3 regions of the Pantoea sp. X-Soil-YNGN-785 genome follow, and region 3 is predicted to be linked to each of the others. Evidence: predicted binding sites of a transcription regulator. Region 3 holds the regulator's gene; each other region holds the start of a gene.

Region 1 (9,814 bases), 760 kb from region 3:
ACCGTTATGCAGATGCGTTTCATTATCGCTGCTGAGATAGTCGGTAAACTCTTTCGCCGCCACTTTCCCCATCATAGAGAGCATTGATTCCACCTGTAGCGGTGGCAGCTGCAGCCGTTTGCTGAGCCGCTGAGCGGCGTGGCGTGAGCCAGCGGTGAGCAGCTGAAATCCAGCGACAAACACCACCGCCAGAGTAGCGAGCATTATCCAAATCATTACATCGTCCCCGGATTGTCCTGCAGATATCATACGCATGCAGGCAGGCACTCGTCGCGACGAAAAAGCCGGAAAGCGCATACGCGGCTGAAACTGTGACTGACAGCAGCCTGCGCTTCTGACAAAATAGCCCCCTTCCCCGATTCAACACAACACAGTGGATTTCCTCTCTGATGGCAGCAAAAATTATTGACGGTAAAACGATTGCGCAGCAGGTGCGCGTTGAGGTTGCGGACAAAGTGAAGCAGCGTCTGGCCGCCGGAAAACGTGCGCCAGGTCTGGCCGTGGTACTGGTGGGTGAAAACCCGGCATCGCAGATCTATGTGGCCAGCAAACGCCGCGCCTGTGAAGAGGTCGGTTTCCACTCCCGCTCTTACGATCTGCCTGCCACCACCCGCGAAGCTGAGCTGCTGGAGCTGATCGATAAGCTCAATCAGGACAACGAAATCGATGGCATCCTGGTGCAGCTGCCGCTGCCAGCTGGCATCGATAATGTGAAGGTGCTGGAGCGCATCACGCCGGATAAAGATGTCGATGGCTTCCATCCTTATAACGTTGGTCGCCTGTGTCAGCGTGCGCCAACGCTGCGTCCCTGCACGCCGCGCGGTATCGTGACGCTGCTGGAGCGTTACAACATCGACACCTACGGCCTGAACGCTGTGGTGGTCGGGGCGTCCAACATCGTCGGTCGTCCGATGAGCATGGAGCTGCTGCTTGCGGGCTGCACCACCACCGTCACCCATCGCTTTACCAAAGATCTGCGCCATCACGTTGAGCACGCCGATCTGCTGGTCGTTGCGGTGGGCAAGCCAGGCTTTATTCCGGGCGACTGGATTAAACCCGGTGCCATCGTCATCGACGTGGGCATTAACCGTCTGGACAGTGGCAAAGTAGTGGGCGACGTTGATTTTGACAGCGCATCAGAGCGCGCCTCCTACATTACCCCGGTACCGGGCGGTGTCGGACCGATGACAGTCGCAACACTGATTCAAAATACGCTGCAAGCGTGCGAAGAGTTTCACGATAAAGAGGACGTTTAAATGGCAAGTTTTTCACTGGGTAAATTCCCGCACGTCGATCTGTGTGACCTGCTGAAGCTGGAAGGCTGGGTTCAGAGCGGCGCACAGGCGAAAGTCGTGATTGCCGAGGGTGAAGTGAAGGTCAACGGCGCGGTAGAGACCCGCAAGCGCTGCAAGATCGTTGCCGGTCAGACCGTGGAATTTGCCGGTTTTCGCATCACTGTCGTCGAGTAATTCCCGGGCGTCCCTGCGGGGACGCTGTCACAGCAGTTCATCCCCCGCGACACACGTCTCCCCTTCCCGCTGTTCCAGTGCAATATGATTCACCGCCGTGTGCTGTGCAATCAGTGTCGCGAGGCGGGGTGAATGGCTGGTGATCCAGAGCTGGCTGTACTTACTGGCTTCGGCGATTAAACGCGCCAGCGCAGGCAACAGATCTTCATGCAAACTGTTTTCCGGCTCATTCAGTGCCATAAAGGCGGGTGGGCGCGGGCTGAGCAGCGCCACAACCAGACAGAGAAACCGCAGCGTGCCGTCTGAAAACTCCGCGCTCTCCAGCGGACGCAGAATGCCGTGGCGGGACATCAGCATCTGAAAGCGACCGTTCTGCACGTCGACGTCAAACTGGCTGTCGGGAAACGCCTGCGTCATCACCTCAGACAACAGTTCTGAATGACCACGCTCCACGATGGTTGCCCAGGCTGCTGCCAGATTGCTGCCATCATGGCTCAGCACCGGCGCACGCACCCCAATCTGTGGCGCACGTATCGGTGAGCCAGGCCAGACGGCGAACTCATGGTAGAAGCGCCACTGCTGCAGTCGTTCACGCAGCTGGGAAAGTTCCGGGTAGAGATGCGGTTCGCCAAGCTGACCAAACAGCGACTCTTCAGGATGCAGCACCGCCGGATAAGCGACGCGATCCCCTTCAACGTTGTGCAGAAAGGCGGTCTGATTTTCTCGCTGCATGATGCAGGCAGAAGGGCGACGACGCTGACCGCTGAGCCAGAGGCGCTCCTGCTTCACCAGCGGATCGAGGTTGAACAGGCTGGTCGACAGCGGCTCGGGAAAGCCAATCTCCAGCTGGTAATCCATATCATCCATCACCACGGCCAGCTCCAGCCGCTTTGGATCGTGTCGGCGATCGCCCCGGCGCAAGCCACCCGCCCACATCGTTTTCTGAATGCCGCCTTCGTCAGCCAGTGCCAGCGCCAGACGACCGGAGGCCGCTTCGTGCAGCAGTCGCACCGCTTTGTAGAGGTTGGATTTACCGCAGCCGTTGGGACCGCTCACCACATTCAGCTGCTGCAGTGACAGCGTCAGGTTACGTATTGAGCGGAAGCCGCGGATCTGAATCTGTTCAATCGCCATAATAAAAAAGGGCGATTGCTCGCCCTCTCCGGTTTATTTTCGACGCCAGCTGGAGCCTTGTGGCCCATCCTCGACGATGACCCCCAGCGCGTTAAGCTTGTCGCGTGCGATGTCCGCTTCCGCCCAGGCTTTGGCGGCACGCGCATCGGCACGGGCTTTCACCCAATGTTCGATCTCGGCAACCTCTTCGTCATTCACCTGCGCGCCGCTTTGCAGGAACAGCTCAGGATCCTGCTGCAGGATGCCCAGCACGTTAGCCATCTCACGCAGCTTCGACGCCAGCCCATGTGCTGAAGCGCCATCTTCGCTTTTCAGGCGGTTAACTTCACGCGCCATATCGAACAGCACCGAGTAGGCTTCCGGGGTGTTGAAATCATCGTCCATTGCGCTGCGGAAACGCGCTTCAAACGCTTCGCCGCCGTGCGCTTTAACGCTGCTGTCGGTGTGACGCAGGGCGGTATAAAGACGCTCCAGCGCCGCACGCGCCTGGTTCAGGTTATCTTCGCCGTAGTTAAGCTGGCTGCGATAGTGACCGGACATCAGGAAGTAACGCACTGTCTCCGCATCATAATGTTGCAGCACGTCACGCACGGTGAAGAAGTTGCCGAGCGATTTAGACATCTTCTCGCGGTCAACCATCACCATGCCGGAGTGCATCCAGTAGTTAACGTAAGGACCGTCATGGGCGCAGCTCGACTGGGCGATTTCGTTTTCATGGTGCGGGAACATCAGGTCCGAACCGCCGCCGTGGATGTCGAAATGGGTGCCCAGCTGTTTGCAGTTCATCGCCGAGCACTCGATATGCCAGCCAGGACGGCCGTTGCCCCACGGTGATGACCAGGCAGGCTCATCCGCTTTAGACATTTTCCACAGCACGAAGTCCATCGGATTACGCTTCACGTCCGCGACTTCAACCCGCGCGCCCGCCTGCAGCTGCTCCAGATCCTGACGCGACAGCGCGCCATAATCGGTGTCGCTCAGCACATCAAACATCACGTCGCCATTGTCCGCCACATAGGCGTGATTGCGGGCGATCAGCGTCTGCACCAGCTCAATGATTTCAGCAATGTGGCGGGTGGCGCGCGGTTCCTCATCAGGTGGCAGGATCCCCAGCGCGGCGAAGTCGTTGTGCATCTCGCCAATCATACGGTTGGTCAGCGTTTCGATGCTCTCACCGTTTTCATTGGCGCGTTTGATGATTTTGTCGTCAATGTCGGTGATGTTACGTACATAGTTAAGCTGATAACCGAGGTAACGCAGGTAGCGCGCCACCACGTCAAACGCCACGAACGTCCGCCCATGACCAATGTGACAGAGGTCATACACCGTGATGCCGCAAACATACATCCCGATTTTACCGGCATGAATGGGTTTGAATTCCTCTTTCTGTCGACTCAGGGTGTTATAAATCTTAAGCATTGAACGGTTCCGTTTTTGCGTGTGGTTGGCTTTTTTAAGTATCCAGACATTGTGCCGTATTTTTATCGCTCGCGCGACGCAAAGCAAGCCAACTGCGCCGTGCTGCTGACGCGTCATTGGAAATTATGATATAAGAACGGTCGACTAAAAGGGGTACGCCAGTTAACAGCGCGATCCCGGCAACTGATCACAACCTTTACAGGACAACAAAAATGGTAACTTTCCAGACGAACCATGGCGATATCGTAATCAAAACTTTCGATGATAAAGCGCCGGCAACCGTACAGAACTTCCTGGATTACTGCCGTGAAGGTTTTTACGACAACACCATTTTCCACCGTGTCATCAACGGCTTTATGATTCAGGGCGGCGGCTTCGAGCCGGGCATGAAGCAGAAAGCTACCAAAGATGAAATCCAGAACGAAGCGAACAACGGTCTGAAAAACACCAAAGGTACGCTGGCAATGGCACGTACCTCTGCACCGCACTCTGCGACCGCACAGTTCTTCATCAACGTGGCTGACAATGACTTCCTGAACTTCCGTGACGAAAGCGTTCAGGGCTGGGGCTACTGCGTATTCGCAGAAGTGGTTGAAGGCATGGACGTGGTCGAGAAGATCAAAGCCGTTTCTACCGGCCGCAGCGGCATGCACCAGGATGTGCCAAAGGATGACGTCGTGATCCAGAAAGTGACCGTCAGCGAGTAATGTCCCGCACGCTGTTTATCGCAGATCTCCATCTGTGTCAGGAAGAACCGGCGATTACCGCCGGTTTTCTGCATTTTTTACAGCGCGAAGCGCCCCACTGCGACGCGCTCTATATTCTCGGCGATCTGTTTGAAGCCTGGATTGGCGACGACGATCCCAATCCGCTGCATCAGCAGATTGCCCGCGCCCTGCGCGCCTTGCCAGTTCCCGTCTATTTTATTCATGGCAACCGCGACTTCCTGATTGGCCGACGCTTTGCGCGCGCCAGCGGCATGACGCTGCTGCCGGAAGAACAGGTACTGACGCTCTACGGCCATCGACTGCTGATCATGCACGGCGATACGCTCTGCACGGACGATGCGGGTTATCTGCGCTTTCGTGCCAAAGTGCACAATCCCTGGATTCAGCGACTGTTCCTGACGCTGCCGTTGTGGATACGCAAACGCATTGCCGCCCGGATGCGCGCCGACAGCAAACAGGCCAACCAGCACAAATCCCAGACCATTATGGATGTGAATCAGGATGCCGTGGCCGCCGCGATGCTGCGCCAGCAAGTGCCGCTGCTGATCCACGGCCACACCCATCGCCCGGCAATCCATACGCTGAGCTTAAAAGGTGAAACGGCGCAGCGCGCGGTGCTGGGTGCCTGGCACAGCCGTGGCTCGATGATTCAGCTCGACGCCAGCGGCATTCAGCTTATCCATTTCGACTTCTGATCGCCGGTTAAATCCACGACATCTGGCCGACGCAACCGTTTTCCTTGCGTCGTTGTCATGCTATTCTCGGTGCCCTTCAAAACCTGTCCGCCCGGCCAGGTCTGTTTGTTTATTCACAGGAGTTGACCGCATGTCATCCAACGCCCCGGCCCGCATCGCCATTGTTATGGGTTCCAGAAGTGACTGGGCCACCATGCAGTTCGCCGCTGAAATCCTGACCAGTCTGGACGTCCCTTTTCACGTTGAAGTGGTCTCTGCGCACCGCACCCCGGATAAACTGTTCAGCTTTGCCGAAACGGCAGCGGACAACGGTTTGCAGGTGATTATTGCTGGCGCAGGTGGCGCGGCGCATCTGCCGGGAATGCTGGCAGCAAAAACCCTGGTGCCGGTGCTGGGTGTACCGGTGCAGAGTGCAGCCCTGAGCGGCGTCGATAGCCTCTATTCGATTGTGCAGATGCCGCGCGGTATTCCGGTCGGTACGCTGGCGATTGGCAAAGCAGGCGCAGCCAATGCCGCCCTGCTGGCCGCGCAGATTCTGGCACTGCATGACAGCGCGCTGGCATCCCGTCTGAATACCTGGCGTCAGAGTCAGACCGATGAGGTGCTGAACCATCCCGATCCGCGGGTGGATGCATGAAGCCGGTCTGCGTACTGGGCAACGGCCAGTTAGGTCGTATGCTGCGCCAGGCGGGTGAACCGCTAGGTATCGCGGTCTATCCGGTAGGTCTGGATGCCGATCCTGCCGCCCTGCCGATCGCTGACAGCGTGATCACCGCCGAAATCGAACGCTGGCCGGAGACCGCGCTGACGCGTGAGCTGGCGAGTCATCCGGCTTTTGTTAACCGTGATATTTTCCCACGTCTGGCCGATCGCCTGACGCAGAAACAGCTGCTGGATCAGCTGGGACTGGCGACCGCGCCATGGCAGTTGCTGGCGGACAAAAGCGAATGGCCAGCGGTGTTTGATTCACTGGGCGAGCTGGCGATTGTGAAAAGCCGCACCGGCGGTTACGACGGGCGGGGTCAGTGGCGTCTGCGTGCTGATGAAACTGACCAGTTGCCGGAGGCATGCTACGGCGAATGCATCGTTGAGCAGGGCATTAACTTTTCCGGTGAAGTGTCACTGGTCGGCGCGCGCGGTCACGATGGCTCGGTGGTGTTCTATCCGCTGACGCATAACCTGCATCAGGACGGCATTCTGCGCACCAGCGTGGCACAGCCGCAGGCGGATCAGACACAGCAGCAGCAGGCCGAAGCGATGCTGAGCGCGATCATGCAGGCGCTGAATTACGTGGGCGTGATGGCGATGGAGTGTTTTGTGACGCCAGCCGGACTGCTGATCAATGAGCTCGCACCGCGTGTACACAACAGTGGTCACTGGACACAGAACGGTGCGTCGATCAGCCAGTTTGAGCTGCATCTGCGCGCCATTCTGGGCCTGGCCTTACCGCAGCCGGTGGTGTTTGCGCCGTCGGTAATGGTGAATCTGATTGGTACCGACGTGAATCTCAGCTGGCTGCAGCAGCCGCTGGTGCATCTGCACTGGTATGACAAAGAAGTGCGTCCGGGTCGTAAAGTGGGCCACCTCAATCTGACCGACAGCAATGCAGAGCGGCTGAAAGCGGCGCTGAATGCGCTGGTGCCTCAGCTTCCGGAAGAGTACGCCAGCGACATCGCCTGGGCCGTTGAAAAGCTGTAGTTTCCCTGAACCCGTTACCCGATTGCGGGTAACGGGTGCGTCTGGATAAAGGTCAAAGGCGGCCTGGCGCCGCCTTATTTCAGCCCTGCCTTATGCCGCATCAAACTTCCTGAACAGCGCCTTCCCTTTCAGTAACCGGATCCCCAGCCAGCCGCCACACAGCGACAGCAGCAGCGCGCCACACAACGGCAACGCCAGCCATAATGTCCAGTCAGGCTGCCATGGGAAGTCGAAAATCTTAGTCTGTAATCCCCACAGCGCCGCTTCTGCTCCCATTGCGGCCGCCACGCCGGAGACCACGCCGAGCAGCGCAAACTCACACCACAGCGTGGTGCGCAGCAGGCGTTTGCCCGCACCGAGCGTGCGATAGACCACCAGTTCCTGCCGACGCTGCCGCATCCCGACCTGAATCTGCGCCAGCAACAGCAACACACCGCAGGCGGTGACCAGTACCACCATGATCTCCAGCGCCCGGCTGACCTGCGTCAGTACCTGACCGATCTGCTGCATAATGCTGCCGATATCCAGCAGACTCAGCGCCGGGAAAGCACGGTTCAGCTGCGCCAGCAGAACAGGATTCGCCTCCATGCGGAAGCTGGTGAGCCAGGTCTGCGGCTGGCTGTCGAGCGCACCCGGCGGGAAGATAAAGAAGAAGTTCGGCTTCAGACTTTCCCAGTCCACTTTACGCAGGCTGGTAATACGGGCGCTGAACGTCTGCGTATCACCGTCGAACGTCAGGGTATCGCCGAGCTTCAGCCCCAGCCGATCCGCCAGCTCCACTTCCATCGACACTTCACCCGCTTTCGGCGGCCAGTTGCCTGCCACCAGCGGATTGTGATCCGGGCGATCGGCCAGCGCCGTCAGGTTAAGCTCGCGGTTAAGGGCATTATCCAGTTTCGGATCGGCCGGTTTACCGTTGAGTTCGCTAAGCCGCACCCGCGCAATCGGATAGAAGGTTTCAGGCTTAATCTGATGCGCTTGCAGGAAATCACGCACCTGCGGCACCTGATCCGCCGTCATGTTGAGCAGGAAGAAGTTCGGGCTATCCGCCGGTAATTGCTGCTGCCAGCGATCCAGCAGATCGCCGCGCATCACCAGCAGCAGCGCCAGCAGCATAAACGACAGGGAAAAGGCCGCGAGCTGGCTCAGCGTCATCCCGGGCTGGCGCAGCAGCCGGTTGATCGCCAGTCGCAGTGCCAGATTGCGTACCACCAGCCGACGCAGCAGCAGCAGGGTTCCCCAGCCGAGTAACGCCAGTAATCCCGCCAGCACCACCACACCCGCCAGCAGCGCCCAGAGCATTTTACTGCCGCCGACCAGCAGCGCTAACAGCGCCACCACCACCACGATCATTACCGGAATATAAAATTTCAGCGGCCAGAGATTTGCCACCGCATCGCGCCGCAGCACCCGCAGCGGCTGGGTTGCCAGCAGCAGACGATAGGGATGCAGACCCACCAGCAGCGAAATCACAAACAGCGAACCCACCGCCCAGATCCACGGCCAGACGCTGGCCGCCGGTAAGCTGGCAGGCAACACGGGTTTCAGCATCGTCATCAGGATCGCTTCCACCCCCTGTCCCACAACGCCTCCGGCAATCGCCGCGAGCAGCAGCACCGCCAGCCACTGGCCGATGATCAACCGCTGCAACGCGCCCTGCGTTGCGCCCAGGGTTTTCAGCACCGCCACCAGATCGTAGCGGCTGCGGCAATAGTGGCTCATGGCAACCGCCACAGCCGCAATCGCCAGCATCAGCGTCAGTAAGGCCGAGAGCAGCAGGAATTGCTGCGCGCGCTGCATCGAACGGCCCAGCGCATCTTCTGAGTTATCTACGCTGATCCAGCGCTGATCCGCCTTCAGCTGTGGTTGAATCCAGCGGTCATAGCGGGCCAGCTGCTCAGGATTGCCGGAAAATTTATAGCGCCAGGTGATGCGGCTGCCAGGCTGAATCGCACCGGTTCTGGCGGCATCCGCCAGATTGATCAGCAGGCGCGGTGCCATCTCAAACGGGTTAAAGCCGCCATCCGGCTCCTGAATCACCTCACCGCTGATGCGCAGCTGGGTATCCCCCACTTCCAGCATGTCGCCCACTTTCAGATTCAGCAGCGCCATCAGGCGCGGTGCCGCCAGCGCGGTGCCTGCCTGGGGCCGCAGCCCCGGCGGCTGCGTCTGCAGCGTGCCAAACATCGGGTAGCGGTCATCCACCGCTTTGACGGAGGCGAGCTGCGGTGACTGATCTGCAAAAGTCATGGTCATAAAGGTGAGCTGGGAACTGACCGTCAGGCCGGTTTCCCGCGCCTTTTCCAGCCAGGCTTCGGGCGCAGCATCGGTGCTGCGCAGCGTGCGGTCACCGGCCATAAAATCACGGCTCTGCTGATTCAGCCCTTTTTCCATGCGATCGCTGATCGACCCCAGCGCCAGTACGCAGGCTACCGCCAGCGTCAGGGCCAGCCAGACAATCAGCAGCGAGGGCGAACGCCACTCGCGCCAGAACCAGCGCCAGATCATTGCTCCTCCCACAATTTACCGTCGCGCAGCCGCAGACGACGATCGCAGCGCGCCGCCAGTTGCTCGTCATGCGTCACCAGAATCAGCGTGGTGGCGAAGTCGCGATTAAGGGAAAAGAGCAAATCGGCGATGCGATCACCGGTTTTACGATCGAGGTTGCCGG
Region 2 (9,814 bases), 1.5 Mb from region 3:
GGCGGCCTGACCGTACAGCAGGCGGTGCTGGCGGGCAGTCTGGATATTGCCCTGACTGCGTTGCCGGTTGACCCTGAGCTGCCGCTGAACACGCTGCCCCTGATGCATCATCCGCTCTGCGTGCTGTTGCCGCGCCGCCCGGAGTGGCTCAGCCGCCAGCAGATAGGCCTGGCAGAGCTGGCAGAGCATCCCTTACTTATTTTCAATGAGGAGTTCTCGCTGAATCGTCAGCTGATGCAGGCGTTTCAGCGGCTTAACCTGACGCCAACGGTGGCGGTGCGCAGCGGTCAGTGGGATTTTCTGGCGGCAATGGTGCAGGCGGAGATGGGGCTGGCGATTCTGCCGGAGCCGATCTGTCAGCGGCTGGATAAGCAGTCGCTATTGTGGCTGCCGCTGGAATCGGAGCTGAAGTGGAGTCTGGGATTGATCTGGCGGGAAGGGAGTTATCTGTCGCGCAGTGCGCAGGCGTGGATCAACTGTTGTCGCGAGCACTGGCCGGATGAACCGCCGCGCCTGTCGGTATGAAAAGCTGGCACGCCCGCATGAATCCACAGGCGTGCCAGTCTGAGGCTTACTCTTCTTTTTCGATCAGCAGTGCTTCCAGCAGATCCAGGTCGTGCAGTAACGTCTGCATCGTCTCATTGGAGATCTGCTGGGTGGCGCGCAGATGATAGACCTCTGCGCGTTCGGCACGCAGCCCGGTCAGGCGGAAGCGACGCTCAAGGTTCTCAGCGTAAAGCGCATGCTCAAGATCATTCTTCCCTTCAGCGCGACGGCGTAAGTTGCCAATCACGCGCAGACTGACCTCTTTCAGCAGTTCCGGATCGATGTTCTCTTCCGACTCATTCTCCAGCCGATCTTCCATCTTATGCAGGCTTTCAATGGCGGCACCCGCCATCACCGCACGGGCATTCTGCAGCTCACGGCGATGGGCACCTTTATCGATGCTATCAATGCCGCGCAGCAGAATCGGCAGGATCACGACCCCTACCAGCAATGAGACCAGAATCACGCCGGTGGCGATAAACACCAGCTCATAGCGCGCCGGGAAGGGATCACCCGTGGTGAGGTACAGTGGAATTGACAGCACACCCGCCAGGGTAATCGCCCCGCGCACCCCGGCAAACGTGGCGATCAACAGCTCACGCAGCGAGTAGTTAGCGAACTCCAGCGGCTTCTTCTTCAACAGACGTTTGCTCAGACGCTGCATGATCCACAGCCAGCCAAAACGCACCAGCATCAGCGCGGCATAGACCAGCCCGATATCGGCGAACAACATCCACAGCTCGACGTTGGTGTCGGCCTGCGCCTGGTCGATAGAGGTCTGCAGAATGTCCGGCAGCTGCAGGCCCAGCATCAGGAAGACCATGCCGTTGAAGATGAATTCCAGCATCTGCCAGACGCTGTTAGCACGCAGGCGCATAGCCAGCGGTGCCTGACGAATAATACCGGAACGGGTAATAGTCATACCGGCAGCCACGGCCGCCAGGATGCCTGAGACACCCAGATGTTCGGCAATCAGGTAAGAAGCGAACGGCAGCAGCAGCAGCAGCACGGTCTGGGTCGCCGGGTCATCCCCGCTCCAGCGGCTGAACAGGCGCAGTGATTTCCCGTACAGCCAGCAGATGGCCACACCGGCAATCAGGCCGCCAATGGCGACTTTCATGAACTCAACGCTGGCACCGCCCCAGGTAAATACCATGGTGCCCATGGCCACGGCCACGGCAAACTTCAGTGATACCAGGCCCGATGCATCGTTCATCAGGGCTTCACCCTGCACGATCGACATAATCTTCTTGGGAATGCGGCCTTCACCGACAATGCCGGAGAGCGCCACGGCATCGGTCGGCGACAGCACCGCCGCCAGCGCAAACGCGGGGATCAGCGGGATACCTGGCACCATCCAGTAGATCAGATAGCCGATACCGATCACGGTAATCAGCACCAGCGCCAGTGCTAAGCCGATGATCTCGCGACCATGATGCAGGAACTCACTGATCGGCGTTTTCCAGCCATCTGCGAACAGCAGCGGCGGGATGAACAGCACCAGAAACAGCTCCGGATCAAAGTCGACATGCAGACCAAACGTGGGCCAGGCCAGCATCGCACCTACGGCGATCTGCACCAGCGGCAACGGGATCTGAAAAGGGAGAATGCGGGCCGCGACGCCAGAGAGCGACACGACCAGCGTCATGATGAGAATAGTAAAAAAGATTTCCATGCTTTCCTTAGGCGTCGTTTCTTTCAATCATTGGTTAAGCGCTAAAGTGTAAAACAAACGGCGGTGAAGGTTGTCAGCTACGCGTGCGCCGGGCGGGAAAAAAGTGAAAAATTCCGGGCGCGCAGTCGCACGCCCGGTTATACAGTCAGATCGCCCAGCCACCGGCGTAAAACGCCACCAGCGCGACGGCAATGATCACGGTGCCGACGTTGAGCTTACGCCATTCACCGGCGAACAGACGCCCCACTACGAGGCTGGCGAAACCGATCATGATGCCGGTCACGATGTTGCAGGTAAGCACGATGATCACCGCCGTGAGCAGGCCCGACATCGCATCGACAAAATCACCGAAGTCGACTTTCGCCACGTTACTGAGCATCAACAGACCGACATACATGAGTGCAGGCGCAGTCGCGTAAGCGGGAACCAGATAAGCCAGCGGCGACATAAACAGGATGGCGAGGAACAGCAGGCCCACCACAATCGCGGTGAGGCCGGTCTTACCGCCCGCCGCCGTTCCTGCCGCCGATTCGATGTAAACCGCAGCCGGTGACGCGCCTACCAGACCTGCGAACAGGCTGCTGACGGAGTCGCTGGTCAGCGCACGACCGCCATTGATAATCTGGCCCTGTTTATCCAGCAGGTTAGCCTGCCCTGCGACCGCGCGGATGGTGCCGGTGGCGTCAAAGACCGCCGTCATTACCAGTGCCAGCACGCTGGGCAGCACCACAGGCTGCATCGCACCCATGATGTCGAGGCTGAACAGCAGCGACTGACCGCTGGCGTCACGCAGGCTCGGCAGGGCAAACAGTCCCTGATATGTCACCGACGGGTCAAAGATCAGGCCCAGCAGCGAAATAGCGATAATGGTCAGCAGGATGCCGCCCGGTACCCGGCGCTTCTCCAGTCCGATAATCGCGGCCAGTCCCAGCAGCGTCATCATCACCGGGAAAGTGGTGAAGTGACCCAGCGCTACCGGCAGGCCCGGAGCCGGGTTTTTTACCACCAGACCCACGCCATCAGCGGCGATGAGCAGCAAAAACAGGCCAATCCCGACGCCGGTGCCGTGCGCCACGCCCATCGGCAGGTTACGCAAAATCCAGGCACGAATGCCGGTCACGGAGATCAGCGTAAACAGCAGGCCCATCAGGAACACTGCGCCCAGCGCCACCGGCACGCTGATATGCTGACCCAGCACCAGACTGAAAGCGGTAAAGGCGGTTAAGGAGATGGCACAGCCAATCGCCATCGGCAGGTTGGCCCACAGTCCCATAAGGATGGAACCAAAGCTGGCGACCAGACAGGTGGCGACAAACACGGCGGAGGGGGAGAAACCGGCTTTGCCCAGCATTCCTGGTACCACGATGACGGAGTAAACCATCGCCAGGAAGGTGGTGAGTCCGGCCAGAATTTCCTGACGCACGCTGCTGCCGCGCGCCGAGATCGAGAACCAGGCGTCCAGTTTTCCACTGGCCGGGCGTGATTCAGTTGACATAGTTGAGCCTCAAAAATTTTTGTTGTGTGGATCGCTCTGCGACCATCGCTGTCCCTGGAATAAGCGGGTAAACGGCGTCACTGTCGGGATTAACCCGCCAGGCAAACGTTTACCTTGCCGCAGATAATTAGCCGTCAAAAGCGGCCAGATAAAAAGGCATACGATTATCCGGCGTTTAGCGCCACGTTTTCAACTCTAAGAGGGAGATTCTTTGGCATAAAGATTGGGCGTAACAGGCTGGCCGACACCCGGCTGAAGCCAGTCTGAAACGCTGAGGCCATAAACTTAATGTCATATAAAGAGAGGATTTACACCGGCGCAGCGGTGATCGTACAGCACGCGCCGGTGGAGAGAGACGATTAACCTGGCAGCGAAAGCTCGCCGCCCTGCGCAATCGCGCGTTGCCAGGCGGCGCGCTGCTGCACCGTCTGCAACCATTTCCCGGTGGCGGGCATCTGATTGAGTCCGGCACGGCGCGCCAGTGCCAGCAGCGGAAAGCTCATCTGGATATCCGCAATGGTAAAACGCTCACCGGCAAACCAGGGATGCGCCGCCAGATGCTGTTCGATCATCTGCCTGTGCGGCTTAAGCTGTTTATCCAGGAACGCCTTCTGCACCCCTTTGCCAAATGCCGCGCCGACCGGACGCAGCAGCCACGGCACCGGCGCTTTGCCCATCTGCCCGAAGATCAGCTTCATTACCAGCAGCGGCATCAGTGAGCCTTCAGCATAATGCAGCCAGTAGCGGCACTGTAACCGTGACGCCTCATCACTCACTTTCAGCCGGAATTCGCGATCATATTTCCCTTCAAGGTATTCGAGAATAGCACCCGATTCAGCTACCACCTGGTTTCCGTCAGTAATGACCGGCGATTTTCCCAGTGGATGCACTTTTTTCAGCGCCTCCGGGGCCAGCATGGTGGGTTCGCGTTGATAGTGTTTAATCTGGTACGGCACTTCCAGCTCTTCCAGCAGCCACAGCACCCGATGCGAGCGCGATTTTTCAAGATGGTGAACGGTGATCATCATGATTCCCTGTGTGTTGACCTTCACCAAGTATAGACATCACTCCACAGGCGGATGTTTATCATCCTGTTCCGGGTCAAGCAGCACTGCACCCGAGCCCTGCTGACCCAGCCGGTCGCCAGGATTGCGCAGCGGACAGTCGCGCATCGACAGGCAGCCGCAGCCGATACAGCCATCCAGGTCATTGCGCAGGCGAGTCAGGGTTTCAATGCGCTTATCCAGCTCTTCGCGCCAGTGCCGGGTCAGCGCATCCCATTCCGTCGTCGACATGCGCTTATCGGGCGGAATGTGGTCAAGACTGTCGCTGACCGTCGCCAGCGGGATGCCAATGCGCTGCGCAATCTTGATGATCGCCACGCGTCGCAGCACGTCGCGGCTGTAACGGCGCTGATTACCGCTGTTACGGGTGCTGAAAATGAGGCCTTTGGTTTCATAAAAGTGCAGCGCCGAGACCGCCACACCGCTGCGGCGCGCCACTTCACCGGGTGTTAAAACCGGTTTTGGATAGTTGCGTTCTTTTTTCATCAGACCCTTTACCTCAAGTTAACTTGAGGAATTATACTCCTTCTCCATTGAAACCCCTAAACTCCCATTACCCCTTATTAAGCACCAGAAGGATGAGGCCATGATGCAAGAAGAGATCATTCATTCCCTGACGGACTGGATTGACCAGAACCTCGATAAGAGCCTGTCGATTGATGAGGTTGCGGCAAAATCAGGCTATTCGAAATGGCACCTGCAGCGTATGTTCCGTTCCGTGACGAAACAGACGCTGGGTGGCTATATTCGTGAGCGCCGCCTGACGCTGGCCGCAGAAGCGCTATCGCAGACACAGCGTCCGGTGTTTGATATCGCGATGCAATATGGCTATGACTCGCAGCAGACCTTCTCCAGGGTGTTTCGTCGTCAGTTTTCACAGACCCCGACAGCTTACCGCCACACCATGCGCCGCCAGGCGATTCAGCGCCCTCGCCTGCTGAGTTTTGGCTGTAACGACGGCATTACCAGCTTTACCCAGCGCACCACCGGCGAGTGCTGCCCGGTCCGTTAATTCTTTGCTGCGCCCGCTCCGGGCGCATCTGCCTGATTTCCCCCGCCGTTCTTCTTCTGCTGCTCACTTTTTCCGCACGTCACTACCATACAAGAGTCAAATTTTGTTCAAAATTTAAAATCGGGTGATATAATGTGACCCAAGTCACACTTTGAACCTGGGTTGACGGCAAAAAAGTCCTACCTGACACACTTTTTTGTCGCCGGTGATGTCCGCAGATTGTCAGGAATACTTACTGATATTGAGGTCCGGCCGATGGCTACGTTAACCGCCAGTTTTCTTGTTATGCGTTGGGAACTGCTGAGCGCAATCATGATGTTTTTTGCCAGCACCCTGAAAACCAAACTTCGTCAGGACAGCCGTCACGTGATGGCCTTTATGTGTGGCGGGATTGGTTTAGGCATGACCTGCTGGTTTGTTACCGGTCTGATGGGCATTACCCTGAGCATGGAAAACGTGCACAACTTCGTGGAAATCTCAAAGCACGCCTTTATTGATGCGATGAGCCAGGCGCCTGCTGACTGGCCGATGCCCTGATTTTTACGCATAAAAAACCCCGCTTAGCGGGGTTTTTTATATTGCTGTGTGAACTTAAATTTTCTTCAACATGGCAGGGATATTAACATCCTGCACTGTAACGCCCGGGCTCTGCGTTCCGCGGCGGTCCTGAATCCACATATCTCCCATCATCTGGTTTAAACCACGATCCAATCCGGTAACCAGCCCTGCACCTGGGGTGAAGGTCAGTTCGCCAAAGTAGATGTGCTCGTCATGGATATACCAGTCCACACGCACGTAGTCGAAATCACTGGCCAGCTTTTTGCTCAGTTCGAGCGCATGTTCCAGTGACGGCATAATCGGTGAAACATCCAGACCGGTATCGCGAATCTTGTGATAGGCCTCATTGAGGTTATTCACGTAGAAATTCATCGACAGCAGCGGCTGACAGCGGTTGTAGATCACCTGCAGCACATATTCGAACCGGCCATCACGCTTGTTGAACATATGAAACTTGTAATCGATCGGCGCGCTTTTGCCATCACCAATGTACTTCTCAACCAGGATGCGTGGCTTGATGTAGCGATAGTGAATCTCACGCGCTTCGTTGGCGAAGTCGGTCTTCAGCCAGCGATAGCAGTCATGAATGATCTGCTGCTTGCGCAACGCGTCCGGCTCTTCCAGCAGAATTTCTACCATGTTGGAAGCGTGGTTCGGCTTGATCACCGTTCCCTTCCAGCAAGGCAGGCTGTTCAGCGTGGTCGGGTCAGTGGTTTCGTGTACCAGCGGGATCAGGTATTCATTACCGATTTTTTCAGCAATGAATTCGCGCACCGAGTACTTATCTGACAGACGACCGTAGTTCTGGTAATCGCCGAAGATAAACTTACGGTACAACACCTTCTCGTTGAACACTTTTGGCTGACGCAGATTGGGCAGCTTTCTGAACTTATGGAAGTAGTAGATGCGGTCCTGATAAGCCCAGGGCATCTTCTTGATAAAGTACTGCACACTTTTTCTGAGTTCTTCTTTCAACTTGAGCATATCTGACCTCATTTGTATGTTTTGTAGTTGAGTGAGGAAACCTGAATCTTTTGAATGACGCCGTTTTTAAAGAAGTAATTCATTACGGTCAGGGACAAAAGTTCTGAAAGGAAAACGCTCCACGCGGCCCCCATGATGCCGTGACCCTGGATCAACCACCAGGAGAGCGGCAGACTGATGACCATCAGGCAGATGATTTTCCTCAGCAAGTAGTTAAATCCTCCCTCTTTGACCATGTAGCGATACGCTACGGTCCCCATTGCCGAAAAGCTGGTCGCTATCGACAGCAACGTAATGAGACTTCCTGACTGTGTGTATTCCGGTCCGTACAACGCGATGATGATCTGCTCGCCGTAAAGCGAAATCACCAGCAGCATCAGCAATGAAACTGCCATAACGTAGCCATTGAGCCGGGCAGCCAGCTTAATAGCCACCTCGCCGCGCTCCCTGAAGATTTCAGTGAAGCAGGAGGTGATCAGCGCAACCGGGATAAAAATCCAGGAGGCGGAAATGGTATTTGCCGCCGCAAACAGACCGAGGTCGCGCGCAGGCGCCGTGCCTGCCAGAAACATCTGCGCCGCTTTAACCTGCACCGAGATAAAGATGCTGGAGATCGCCAGCGGCAGACCGGCATACATCAGATAGCGCAGATAGGCGGTGCGCTTTTCGCGCGGCGGCATCTGATCCTGATGGTCCTGATAGAAGTTGTGACGCTTGATCAGGTAAGGCACCAGCGTCACGGCAACAATCGACAGCGTCAGCCAGAGCGGATTAAGACGCAGCCAGGCGACGGTAAAGCTGATGCCGAAACTCAGCAGCATGCCCACAGCGTTAGCGATGGTGTTAAGACGCGAAGCAAGACGTGCGTTGTTATAAACGCTGAAGGTGTCCTGGGTGACAAAAACCGAGGCAACAAATGAGGCCAGTGCAAACGCCAGGAAGTTTTCCTGCATGTTGTACCAGACCCAAATTAAGACTGGCACCGACGTGACCAGCAATAGCACCATGCGCAGCGTACGGGCGATGGTCATCAGGCGCAGGCCTTTCGACGCATTTTTGCTGACGCGCTTAAACAGAATGGTTTCGGTGCCAAAGATTGCGACGGTTTGCACCATGGCAAATAGTGAAGTAGAAAACGCCATCTGGCCAAACACCGTTGGACCAAAGGATTTAGCCACGTAAGACGTCACAAAAATGACGCCAAAAACGGAGATGATCTTCTCAGACATCATCCAGGCGGCATTAGACATTACGCTCAATTTCATCGACTCTTCCTTAGTATTACTCAACTACAACCGCTTCGGTACAACATCCCTGTAACGAATTAATAAGCGCTCAGTGGGCCTGGCGAAAATGTATGACTTCAGACCAAACTGGTCCGAAAATTGAGATGTAAATCATGATCCGGAGAGTGAATTCAGGATAATTCTTATTATAAATGGCGCGAATCACTTCTGATGGAAACGATTTCAGGCTGAAAATAAAACAACCTTAAAGAGCTATACCGGCATATTAATCAAGTCGGCGAAGCTAAATATCCACTGTACGTAGAATTTTTTCGTATTTTGGATGCGATGAATTTATAACAAAAACCCGCCTCCAGGAAGGCACGCTCCCCGGATAAGAATAAAATAAGATTTATCCCATGATGATATTTCTTCTAAATATCTTAATTTAGGCTTCGCAATTCAATTCGCGCACTTTAATACTGCCTTAATAAAATCTTACAGTGCCAGAAATTATTAAAGTCATTCTCATCCATTAATCGATAAGAAAGGTAAGAGCATTTATGAGAAAGTCACGATACAGCGAAGATCAAATCACAAATGCCATTAAAGCTTCTGAATCGGGCGTGAAAGTCAGAGAGATTTGTGAAGAGTTAGGCATCTCTGAAGCCACGTTCTATAGCTGGAAAAAGAAGTTTTCTGGGTTGTCTTCGGAAGAAGGCAGAAAAATCAAGGAGCTGGAAGAAAAACTGCAGAATGTCACACGTGAACTGCAGACGCTCAACTCGGACAAAGAGATGCTGCAGAGCGTTCTGAAGCACTTCTTTACTACTAATGAAAAACGACAGGCTGTGGATTTCCTGCAGACCACCTTCGACATTGGCACCCGCCGCAGCTGCCGCTTATTAGATATCAGCCGCAGCGTATACCACTATCCGTCAGGCACGGAGAATCGCTAAACCTAATGCTACCGCGCTTTTTAGACTTAACGCTGAGATTTGTTCTTACCAGAAGAGATGAAGATCATTTAACAGGACAATTGCGGCACCCTTTTCCGCTCCATTTATAACTAATGAATGGCTTCACGGCTAAGCTTCTTTTTTTGCGGTAAAATTGATTCACAACAGCAAAAGTCTCGCATTCCACGCCTTATCTTCCCCTCCCAATCTCGTTTACGCGGGATTGGGCCTTCCCTTTTTTTAGTTTAGTCCTGCTAATCGTCGGAACTAAATCGTCTCAATATCATTAAGCCGC
Region 3 (9,814 bases):
CAGAACACGCTTAAAAAAGCCGGGATGATTAATATGAATATCCCAGGGACGTGAACCATTAATTTCAATATCCGCTTTTTCCAGCATCTCGTGGACGATGCGATACCAATGGTTTTCTTCAGGGCTCACTGCTTCTGCATAAGATGAACTCATAGCTTTTCCACCACCTGTCCAATCTGAACCTGAACAAAGAGTAGTCAATTTCGTCAGGCATTGAGAAACGGTACGGATGACTCCGCACACCGGTTGACTGTGTGATACAGAGGACTGGACTAGCCTGCAGCAGGTCGGTCTGGGTAAGAATAACGCGCGCGAATACCGTCCCGGCAACAGGGTGCCAATCAGATTATTACGTTATTATATTGTTGATTTATTACAGATTTGTTGACCCGGATGAGTATATGCTCACGCGGGTCAATATTCAATGACTTATTGTTAGGAGGCTAACGAAAAAGTCAGTGTGTCAGTGATTATCCTGGCAGGCAGGTTGCGCGGAGGCAACAACAGTTTGTGCGCTTGCGGTACGCTGTATGACGTAACCCACCAGCGCCAGCAGAATCGTCACCGTCATCATCAGCGTAGTGGTAAACAGTGCATGCGTTAATCCGGCAGAGACTGCCAGGCTTGCAGCGAAGCAGAGTCCTAGCTGTAAAGTGTTCTGCAATGCGGCCGCTTTACCGGTGGCGTGCGGGAAGGGCGTCAGCGCACTGGAAACCACGATTGGATAGATCGCACCGTTAGCCAGCGCCATACCGCAGAACGGCACCATCAGGCTCACCAGCGTGCTGCCGCCTGACAGCGCGACGGCAAACAGCGCCAGAATGCTCAGGCTGTAAATGCCCAGCAGCCACGGTAACAGCTGAGCGCCATTAAAGCGGTTAAGAAGGGCACGACAGCCGAATCCACCAATCAAAAAGGCGAGCGTCTGGGGCACATAACTCAGGCCGATATCGGCGGGTGAAAGGCCCAGATCCGCCAGAATAAACGGCGAGCCGGTCAGCCAGGCAAAAAAACTGGCTGAACAGGCGGAGTAGACCAGCACGTTGCCGCTGTAAACCCGTGATTTCAGCAGAGTGAAAAAGCCAGGCTGGGCTCCTTTCTCGCGTGCTTCCTGGCGTACGGTGGGCAGGCGCAGCGTGGTCAGAATCAACGCCACCGCAATCAGCGTCAGCACCAGGAAAATCGAACGCCAGTGGAAATGGCCGATGAGCCAGGCACCCAGCAACGGGGCCAGCGCCGGGGAGAGCGCAACCAGCGGCATAATCGTGGCAAAGACTTTGTTAGCGCGCGCGGCAGGATAGCGATCCACTACCAGTGCCTGCCAGCTCACGGCCGCAGCACAGACGCCAATCGCCTGCACAAAGCGCAGCGCCAGCATCAGAGTGATATCATTCACCCACAGCATGCCCGCACAGCCGATGCCAAACATGGCCAGTCCGGCCAGCAGCACCGGTTTACGTCCAATGCGATCGGAAAGCGGTCCCCAGAAGAGCTGCCCACAGGCGAAACCCGCCAGAAAGAGACTCATACTGGCGCTGATCAGGCCCGGCGAGGTATTAAACGTTTGCTGCATCGCACCAAAGGCGGGCAGGTACATATCTGTGGCTAAAAAGCCGAGCATGCTCAGCAGGGCAAGGTAGGGCATAAATCCTTTATTCGACAACATCTCATTCTCATTTTTGCAGGATGAACGCGGCAGAGTGTAAAAGGTGCGTTTGCCGCTGTGAAACGGTAATATTTGCCGATTGCTGTTAAAATTTTTGAAGGCAGATTATGTGGTCAGAATATGCATTAGAGGTCGTTGACGCGGTCGCCCGCGGGGGCAGCTTCAGCGCCGCTGCTCAGGAGCTGCATCGGGTGCCCTCTGCCATCAGCTACACGGTGCGTCAGCTGGAGAACTGGCTGGCAGTGCCGCTGTTCGAACGCCAGCATCGCGAAGTGGTGCTGACGCCAGCAGGCGAACATTTTGTTCGGGAAGGGCGCAGCGTCATCAAAAAAATGCTTGCCACCCGGCGTCAGTGTCAGCAGCTGGCCAACGGCTGGCGCGGGCAGCTCAGCATTGCCGTTGACCGCATCGCCAAACCTCAACGCACCCGGCAGCTGGTCAAAGACTTCTATCGCCACTTCCCCGATATGGAACTGATCATCAGCTATGAAGTCTTTAACGGCGTCTGGGATGCACTGGCCGACGGTCGGGTGGAAGTTGCGATTGGGGCCACCCAGGCGATTCCGGTAGGCGGACGGTTTGCATTTCGAGATATGGGTACGCTCAACTGGCGCTGCGTGGTCGCGCCCGATCATCCTCTGACTCAGGCGAACCAGATCGATGATGACACGCTGCGTAGCTGGCCGTCACTGGTGCTGGAAGATACATCACGCGCACTGCCGCGTCGTATGACATGGACGCTGGATAACCAGCGCAGGCTGGTGGTGCCGGAGTGGCAAACCGGACTGGAGTGCGTGCAGGCAGGCTTGTGTGTGGCGATGGTGCCGGGTCATCTGGCCAGACCACTGCTCGACAGCGGCGAGCTGGTCGAACTGACGCTGCCGGTGGCATTTCCGGATAGCCCCTGTTGCGTCAGCTGGGCAGAAGATCGCGCATCACCGGCGACAGGCTGGTTGCTCAGCTATCTGGGTGATGCGCAAACGCTTAATCAGGAGTGGTTAAGCGAGGATTAGCGGCGATAGTCGCGGAACGGACCATCTGCCACTGAACGGCGCTCAATCAGCGTCGGATGGACTTCAATCGTTTGTGACACTTCGCGCTTACTGGTGATGCGGTCAAGCAGCATATCCAGCGCTTTCTCACCCAGCTGGGCTTTTGGCTGATGCACCGTGGTCAGGGCAGGGGCGAAATAGCGGGCGTTGCGCACATTGTCATAGCCGATGATCGAAATATCCTGCGGTACGCGCAAACCCATCTCGTCGGCGGCGCAAATGGCCCCCATCGCCATGATGTCACCGCCGCAGAACACCGCCGTAGGGCGTTGTTTCTGTGACAGGATCTGCTGCATCGCCTGATAGCCTGACTCCGGCTCAAAGTCACCCTGTACAATCCACTCGGCACGCGGCTGAATACCCGCTTCTTCCAGCGCCTTCAGAAAACCGGCATGGCGTCCGCCGCCGGTATTGCGCTCCATCTGACCGGGGATAGCACCAATATCACGGTGTCCGCGTTCAATCAGATAACGTCCCGCCAGATAGCCGCCCTGGAAGGCGTTATCGAGAACTGTATCAGTAAAGTCGGCGCGCGATTCGCCCCAGTCCATCACCACCATCGGGATATTGCGGTTCTCTTCCAGCATCTGCAGCAGATCGTCCGGATACTCAGAGCACATCACCAGCAGACCATCGACGCGCTTCTGCGCCATCATGCTGAGATAGGCGCGCTGTTTTTGGAGATCGTTATGCGCATTACCCAAAATCAGCGTATAGCCTTTGTCAAAACAGTGGTTTTCAACCGCTTCAATAATTTCAGCGAAATAGGGCGCTTCGCTGGAGGTGGCAAGCAGGCCCAGCGTTTTGGTGTGGTTTACTTTCAGGCTGCGCGCCACAGCACTTGGCGAGTAGTGCAGTTCCTTAATTGCCTGCCAGACCGCCTCGCGTGTTTCTTCAGCGACAAAGCGGGTTTTATTGATGACGTGCGAAACGGTGGTCGTTGAGACGCCAGCGCGTTTCGCCACATCTTTAATTGTTGCCATGAAAATCGGACTCCAGTGCTTACCTAACTCTATGATAAGCGTAATGTTAAACGTTTGCGTCTGCTCAGGGTTTTTTCCGCAAAAATGCGGCTTTTCTGGCCGGTAAACAGGCCGCTGGCGGAGAAAAAACGCCAGAAAAGATGCGCAAACGGAATCAGGGTTGCGCGCGTTGCGCAACAAAGGCGGGATTCTAACAAGGCTGAACGGATAAAACGAGATTTTTACCGGACCCTGTGGGAAAATGCCATATCCCTGCAAAGTGTGTGACTAAGGAGCAAGCAATGAGTACCGATTTGAAACTGGCTTTGATGACCACTGTCGGCTGTCTGCTGATGATTGTGGCCTTTAGTTTTACTGCCATTCTGCACTAATAAAAAAAGCCGGGATTATCCCGGCTTTTTTCTGACTGTTCTGCTGCTCAGCGTATCGTTTTCGGCGTCATCACCCGACGGGCACCAATATAGTGGCGCTGCCAGTAATCTTCCCCTAATGCACTGATCTGAATATCTTTGCCGGTACGTGGCGACTGAATAAACTTGCCATCGCCCAAATAAACGCCGACGTGGTCCGCTGTGCCGCGGCCATTAATACGGAAGAAGACCAGATCGCCTTTCTCCAGCGACTCACGCTTGATCGGCGCGGCGTCACGCAGGTGATACATCTCGTTAGCGGTACGCGGGATCTTAAATTTCACCAGGTCTTTATAGGCATACCAGACCAGACCGCTGCAATCGAAACCGGTATGTGGAGAGGTGCCGCCCCACTGATAGGGTTTACCCAACTGCCCCATCAGCTTGGTCATTGCAGTCTCACGCGCCTTCTGATAGCGCTGGCGGTGGGATTTGCTCATTTTAATCGTGCCTGGCTCGCGGGTGGTGACCTCAGCGGTTTTCAGCTGGCGCTGATGCCCATAGCGTTTCTTCTCTTTATTTTTTTCTTTGCTTTTGCTGATACGGGCGGTTTTGAGCGAGGTCTTCTTAGCAGGCGTCTGATTAGCAGTGAGTTCGACTTTTTTCTGTTTTTTCGTTTTAAGTTTTTGGTCAGGGCTGAGACGAGTTTTTTTCGTCACCGTTTTTACCGGGCGACGCTTGCGGCGTTCATCGTCGCGCGCACTCTTTTTCTCTGCTTTATGCGTATTGACGTTCACCGGCGCGTGAGGCGACGCAGCGGCGATGTTGAAAAACAGTTGCGCAAAGGCCAGCATAAAAAGCGTAATGATTAAACGCATAGTCCATTAATTAGTTAAGTTGTCAGGGCCACTACGCACCGCGACAAAGTTGAGATTAATCTGATCCAGGATCAGTGCCCAGGCCATTCTAGTCCAGTTCGCTTAAAAACTGTAATGCCTTTTAATGTTAATCTTTGCAGCCCACGTGATTGCACTGAAAATGAACATTTTCAGCATGTTATACCAACGGAATTATTACGAATTATTAAACTGTTACCAGCTGTTAATACCTGAAGTTAAATGTCCTGCGCACGGGACTTAACAATGATGGTCATTTAATCGGGCAGGGAGCAAAATCTCATTTTCAGTCACGCTGTGAAGTCGCTACAATAAACAAACACGAAGTAACGAATTAAGGAAGGCAATTATGAGTACTGTAGAAAAAATTCAGCGCCAGATCGCAGAAAACCCGATCCTGCTGTACATGAAAGGTTCCCCGAAACTGCCAAGCTGCGGTTTCTCTGCACAGGCGGTGCAGGCGCTGTCAGCCTGCGGTGAGCGTTTTGCTTACGTGGATATTCTGCAGAACCCGGACATTCGTGCTGAGCTGCCGAAATACGCTAACTGGCCGACCTTCCCGCAGCTATGGGTGGATGGTGAACTGGTTGGTGGATGCGACATCATCGTCGAGATGTTACAGCGTGGTGAACTGCAGTCGCTGATCAAAGAGACCGCAGAAAAATTTAAAGAAGCAGAATAAAAAAAGGCCGACATTATGTCGGCCTCTTTCATTGTGGCATCCCTTATGCGGATGTCGTGGCGTCTGCGTCGCCCCCGGCGAAGGGCAGAGGCCAGCCACCTAACCGTTTCCAGCGGTTCACCAGCTCGCAGAACAGTGTCGCCGTCTGCTGAGTGTCATAGAGCGCTGAATGCGCCTGCGTACTGTCAAACTCCATTCCCGCCGCAATACAGGCTTTCGCCAGCACCGTCTGACCCAGCACCAGTCCGCTCAGCGCTGCGGTATCAAAGGTGGCAAACGGGTGAAACGGATTGCGCTTCAGGCTGGCACGTTCTGCTGCCGCTGACATAAAGTTCAGATCAAACGTGGCATTGTGCGCCACCATAATGGCGCGATTGCAGCCGCTATCTTTAATGCCCTTGCGCACCATTTTGAAAATGGCGTGCAGCGCCTCATATTCACTCACCGCGCCGCGCAGCGGATTACTCGGATCGATACCGGTAAAGGCCAGCGCTTCCGGATGCAGCAGCGAGCCGACAAAGGGTTCGACGTTGAAATGCAGCGTCTGGTCAATCTGAATCCATCCCTCTTCATCCATTTTCAGCGTGATAGCGGCAATCTCCAGTAACGCATCGGTTTGCGCGTTGAAACCAGCGGTTTCAACGTCGATCACCACCGGATAGAAGCCACGGAAACGTTGATTGAGTGCATTAGGGGAATTCGATTCAGACATCAGGATCTCGTTGCAGAAAAAGGGCAGCGCGTATTATGGCAAAAAACGGGGACGGGTGCAGCAGATGAAGCGCAGAGAAAGGGATTCAGCCCACCGGGTCAGGCGGGCTGAGGGGCAGGTTTAGTTGCCCAGGCCGTTACCGGCATCTTTGTTCTCGATCAGCTCGATTTTGTAGCCATCGGGATCTTCAACAAAGGCAATAATGGTGGAGCCGCCTTTAACCGGGCCCGCTTCACGGGTCACGTTGCCGCCATCTTTGCGGATACGTTCGCAGGCTGCTGCTGCGTCATCGACGCCCAGCGCGATGTGACCATAAGCATCGCCGAGGTCATATTTATCAACGCCCCAGTTGTAGGTCAGCTCGATCACCGCACCTTCGCTTTCGTCGGTGTAGCCTACGAACGCCAGGGTATATTTATATTCGGTGTTTTCGCTCTGACGTAGCACGCGCATGCCCAGCACACGGGTGTAGAAATCGATTGAACGTTGCAGATCGCCAACGCGCAGCATGGTATGAAGTAAACGCATAACATCCTCTTTTAAATAAAACGCCATCGCCGGATGACCCAGGCGCTAAGTATAGCGATGAAAATCGCCATTGAATAATGGCTGCCGTCATCGTCCCGGACGGCAGCCCAAACAGATTACAGTGTCGGGTAGTCGATATAACCTTCCGCGCCGCCGCCGTAGAAGCTTTCCGGGCGCTGTGGGTTGAGTGGGGCATCCTGCTGCAGACGCTCAACCAGATCCGGGTTAGCAATGTAATCACGACCAAATGCAACCGCATCGATCAGACCGCGACCAATCAGATCATCCGCTTTCTCAACGGTGTAAGCACCGGCACCAATGATGGCGCCCGGGAAGAGATCGCGCACTTTCTGACGGAAGGCGTCGGTGTAAGGCTTGCCGCCGGCCCAGTCTGGTTCAGAGAGGTGCAGATAGGCGATGTTGCGTTTTGCCAGCTCACCGATGTACCACAGCGCCGCTTCTTCTTCATCCGGACCGTTGTCCAGATTCTGGAAGCTGCCGATAGGCGAGACGCGGATACCAATGCGATCGGCTGACCAGTTGGCGATCACCGCATCGACCACTTCCAGCGCAAAGCGACCGCGTTTTTCGATGCTGCCACCATATTCGTCGGTACGCTGGTTTGAACCCGGTGCCAGGAACTGGTGAATCAGGTAGCCGTGCGCGGAGTGCAGCTCAAGCAGGTCGAAGTCTGCTTCACGTGCGTTCGCCGCAGCCTGACCAAAATCGGCCACGATCTGCTGGATCTCTGGCACCGTCAGTTCGCGCGGTACAGAGGTGTCTTCGCGATAGACGCTGCCATCTTCAGCACGCAGTGACGTACGCGTACCCGCTGCAATGGCGGATGGCGCTACCGGTGCTTTGCCTTCCGGCTGCACGCTGTTATGCGAGATACGACCGGTGTGCCATAACTGTACGGCGGTATGACCGCCTGCCTGATGGACACCTTCGTTAATCACTTTCCATGCGGCAATCTGCGGTTGAGTATGCAGGCCTGGCGCACCGGCATAGCCTTTTGCCTGGAAAGAGATCTGGGTTGCTTCGGTGATAATCAGACCGGCGCTGGCGCGCTGACGGTAATACTCCGCCATCATCGGGGTAGGGATGTCGCCTGGCTCAATGCTGCGCAGACGGGTCAGCGGTGCCATAAATACGCGGTTTGGGACGGTAATTGCGCCGACTTTCAGCGGACGAAACAGCTGGGTACTCGCCATAATAGCTCCTGATTAGTAGACCAGTCGTCTACAAACACGTTTTTTAAAAATCAGTGGCTTTTAAGCCACTGTTCGATGGTACTCAGTGCCAGACGCAGTGGCTGCGCCTCGCGGGAAATTTTGCTCTGCAGACTGGCGCCCAGCCACAGCAGCGACAGCAACTCTGCCATCTGAGCGGGGGGCTGCGGCAGGCTCAGCGACTCCTGCTGCTCTGCGGCAATCAGCGTCCGGGCATAGAGCGCGGTGATCTTTCCTGCACCCTGCTGCAGTGCGTCTCGCATCGGCTCTGAAAGATCGCAGACCTCAGCAGAAACTTTCACGCCCAGACAACCGACAATGTGTCCCTGCTGCACAAACAGCTCAACCGCAGCACGAAAATGATTTAGCAGACGTTCACGCGGTGTGCCGTCTGTCTGGTTGAGCTGTAACTCAACATCCTGCAGATAACGCGCAAAGTAGCGTTCCAGTAACGCCACGCCAAACACCTCTTTAGAGCGGAAATAGTAGTAGAAGGAGCCTTTCGGCACCGCCGCCTGCGTCAGCAGTTCGCTGAGGCCCATTCCGGTAAAGCCGCGTTGCAGACAGAGCTGTTCACCTGTCTGGAGCAGGTGTTCGCGGGTTTCATTGCGTTGTAGCGTCTTATTCATGGCAGAGAGAGTAGTAGACCGGTTGGTCTAATGCAACGCTGCACCGTGCATTTGGCACAGAGTGTTAACTCACCCGTGAGAGAAAAGGATAATTCTGACGGGGCAAAGCTTAATTCCTGTGCATCCAGGCTACGCTTTTTACTGGACTGTTTATTCTGTTAATCCGGAGTCATGGTGGCCGAGCAGCTTGAGTTTTTCCCGGTTCCCAGCCCCTGTCGCGGCATCTGCCAGACCGATGCACGTGGCTACTGCCTGGGATGTTTACGCAGCCGCGATGAGCGGTTCAACTGGCTGCGCTTCAGCGATGCGCAAAAGCGGGAAGTCATTCGTCTCTGTCAGCAGCGTCGTCTGCGCCTGCAGCGGCAGCAGAAAGGCGAAGAGCCACCCGAGCCACAACAGCCGGAGTTATTCTGACGACTTTCCGCTTTCCGTTATACTCTCTGACACACTAATTACAGCCAACGCGCAACAGGGAGAACGTCATGTTAGAACCGCAGGCCATCGCTTTACAGGGCCCCGATTTTTCACCGCTGGTTATGGGGTACTGGCGTCTGATGGAGTGGGGCATGTCGCCGCAGGAGCGGGTTGCGTTTATTGAGCACCATCTGAGGCTCGGCATTACTACCGTTGATCATGCGGACATTTACGGCGACTACCAGTGTGAGGCGGCCTTTGGCGAGGCGCTGAAGCTGGCTCCCGGACTGCGCGATCAGCTTCAGATTGTGACCAAGTGCGGCATTGCCACCCGCGCCCGACCTGAACATCAGATTGGCCACTACATTACCGACAAAAATCATATCCTGCAGAGTGCTGAAAACTCGCTGCGCCATTTCCACACCGATCGTCTCGACCTGCTGCTGATCCATCGTCCCGATCCGCTGATGGCGGCTGACGAAGTGGCTGAAGCCTTTATGGCACTTCATCAAAGCGGCAAGGTGCTGAATTTTGGCGTCTCGAATTTCACACCATCCCAGTTTTCACTGCTGCAATCCCGTCTGCCGTTCTCGCTGGTCACAAATCAGCTGGAGATTTCACCCGTGCAGCAAAGCGTATTACTGGATGGATCGCTGGATCAGTGCCAGCA

What was found. Region 3 encodes PurR, which represses purine synthesis genes. Its sites were predicted from a motif close to CANGCAAACGTTTGCNTG; they were not measured.
Region 1: the regulator PurR is predicted to act here: its motif matches at 5,474-5,491, upstream of purE (5-(carboxyamino)imidazole ribonucleotide mutase).
Region 2: the regulator PurR is predicted to act here: its motif matches at 3,815-3,832, upstream of AC6I8E_RS01420 (NCS2 family permease).

Annotation. Positions count from the first base shown of each region.
Region 1 covers NZ_AP035942.1:1,053,821-1,063,634, reverse strand. The annotation lists gene AC6I8E_RS04815 (DUF1198 family protein) at 1-216, opposite strand, end outside; gene folD (bifunctional methylenetetrahydrofolate dehydrogenase/methenyltetrahydrofolate cyclohydrolase FolD) at 390-1,256, shown strand; gene ybcJ (ribosome-associated protein YbcJ) at 1,257-1,469, shown strand; gene AC6I8E_RS04800 (AAA family ATPase) at 1,497-2,603, opposite strand; gene cysS (cysteine--tRNA ligase) at 2,637-4,022, opposite strand; gene ppiB (peptidylprolyl isomerase B) at 4,235-4,729, shown strand; gene lpxH (UDP-2,3-diacylglucosamine diphosphatase) at 4,729-5,445, shown strand; gene purE (5-(carboxyamino)imidazole ribonucleotide mutase) at 5,576-6,082, shown strand; gene purK (5-(carboxyamino)imidazole ribonucleotide synthase) at 6,079-7,143, shown strand; gene ybbP (putative ABC transporter permease subunit YbbP) at 7,234-9,651, opposite strand; gene ybbA (putative ABC transporter ATP-binding protein YbbA) at 9,648-9,814, opposite strand, start outside.
Region 2 covers NZ_AP035942.1:316,315-326,128, reverse strand. The annotation lists gene AC6I8E_RS01430 (LysR family transcriptional regulator) at 1-525, shown strand, start outside; gene AC6I8E_RS01425 (Na+/H+ antiporter) at 572-2,221, opposite strand; gene AC6I8E_RS01420 (NCS2 family permease) at 2,367-3,716, opposite strand; gene AC6I8E_RS01415 (glutathione S-transferase family protein) at 4,076-4,741, opposite strand; gene soxR (redox-sensitive transcriptional activator SoxR) at 4,781-5,266, opposite strand; gene soxS (superoxide response transcriptional regulator SoxS) at 5,367-5,792, shown strand; gene AC6I8E_RS01400 (YjcB family protein) at 6,048-6,329, shown strand; gene AC6I8E_RS01395 (ATP-grasp fold amidoligase family protein) at 6,384-7,334, opposite strand; gene AC6I8E_RS01390 (oligosaccharide flippase family protein) at 7,343-8,599, opposite strand; gene AC6I8E_RS01385 (transposase) at 9,124-9,519, shown strand.
Region 3 covers NZ_AP035942.1:1,816,429-1,826,242, forward strand. The annotation lists gene cfa (cyclopropane fatty acyl phospholipid synthase) at 1-153, opposite strand, end outside; gene punC (purine nucleoside transporter PunC) at 464-1,666, opposite strand; gene punR (DNA-binding transcriptional activator PunR) at 1,774-2,679, shown strand; gene purR (HTH-type transcriptional repressor PurR) at 2,676-3,701, opposite strand; gene cydH (cytochrome bd-I oxidase subunit CydH) at 3,983-4,072, shown strand; gene AC6I8E_RS08430 (C40 family peptidase) at 4,120-4,929, opposite strand; gene AC6I8E_RS08435 (Grx4 family monothiol glutaredoxin) at 5,294-5,629, shown strand; gene rnt (ribonuclease T) at 5,673-6,341, opposite strand; gene gloA (lactoylglutathione lyase) at 6,462-6,869, opposite strand; gene AC6I8E_RS08450 (alkene reductase) at 6,986-8,083, opposite strand; gene AC6I8E_RS08455 (TetR/AcrR family transcriptional regulator) at 8,134-8,730, opposite strand; gene AC6I8E_RS08460 (DUF1289 domain-containing protein) at 8,905-9,144, shown strand; gene AC6I8E_RS08465 (aldo/keto reductase) at 9,213-9,814, shown strand, end outside.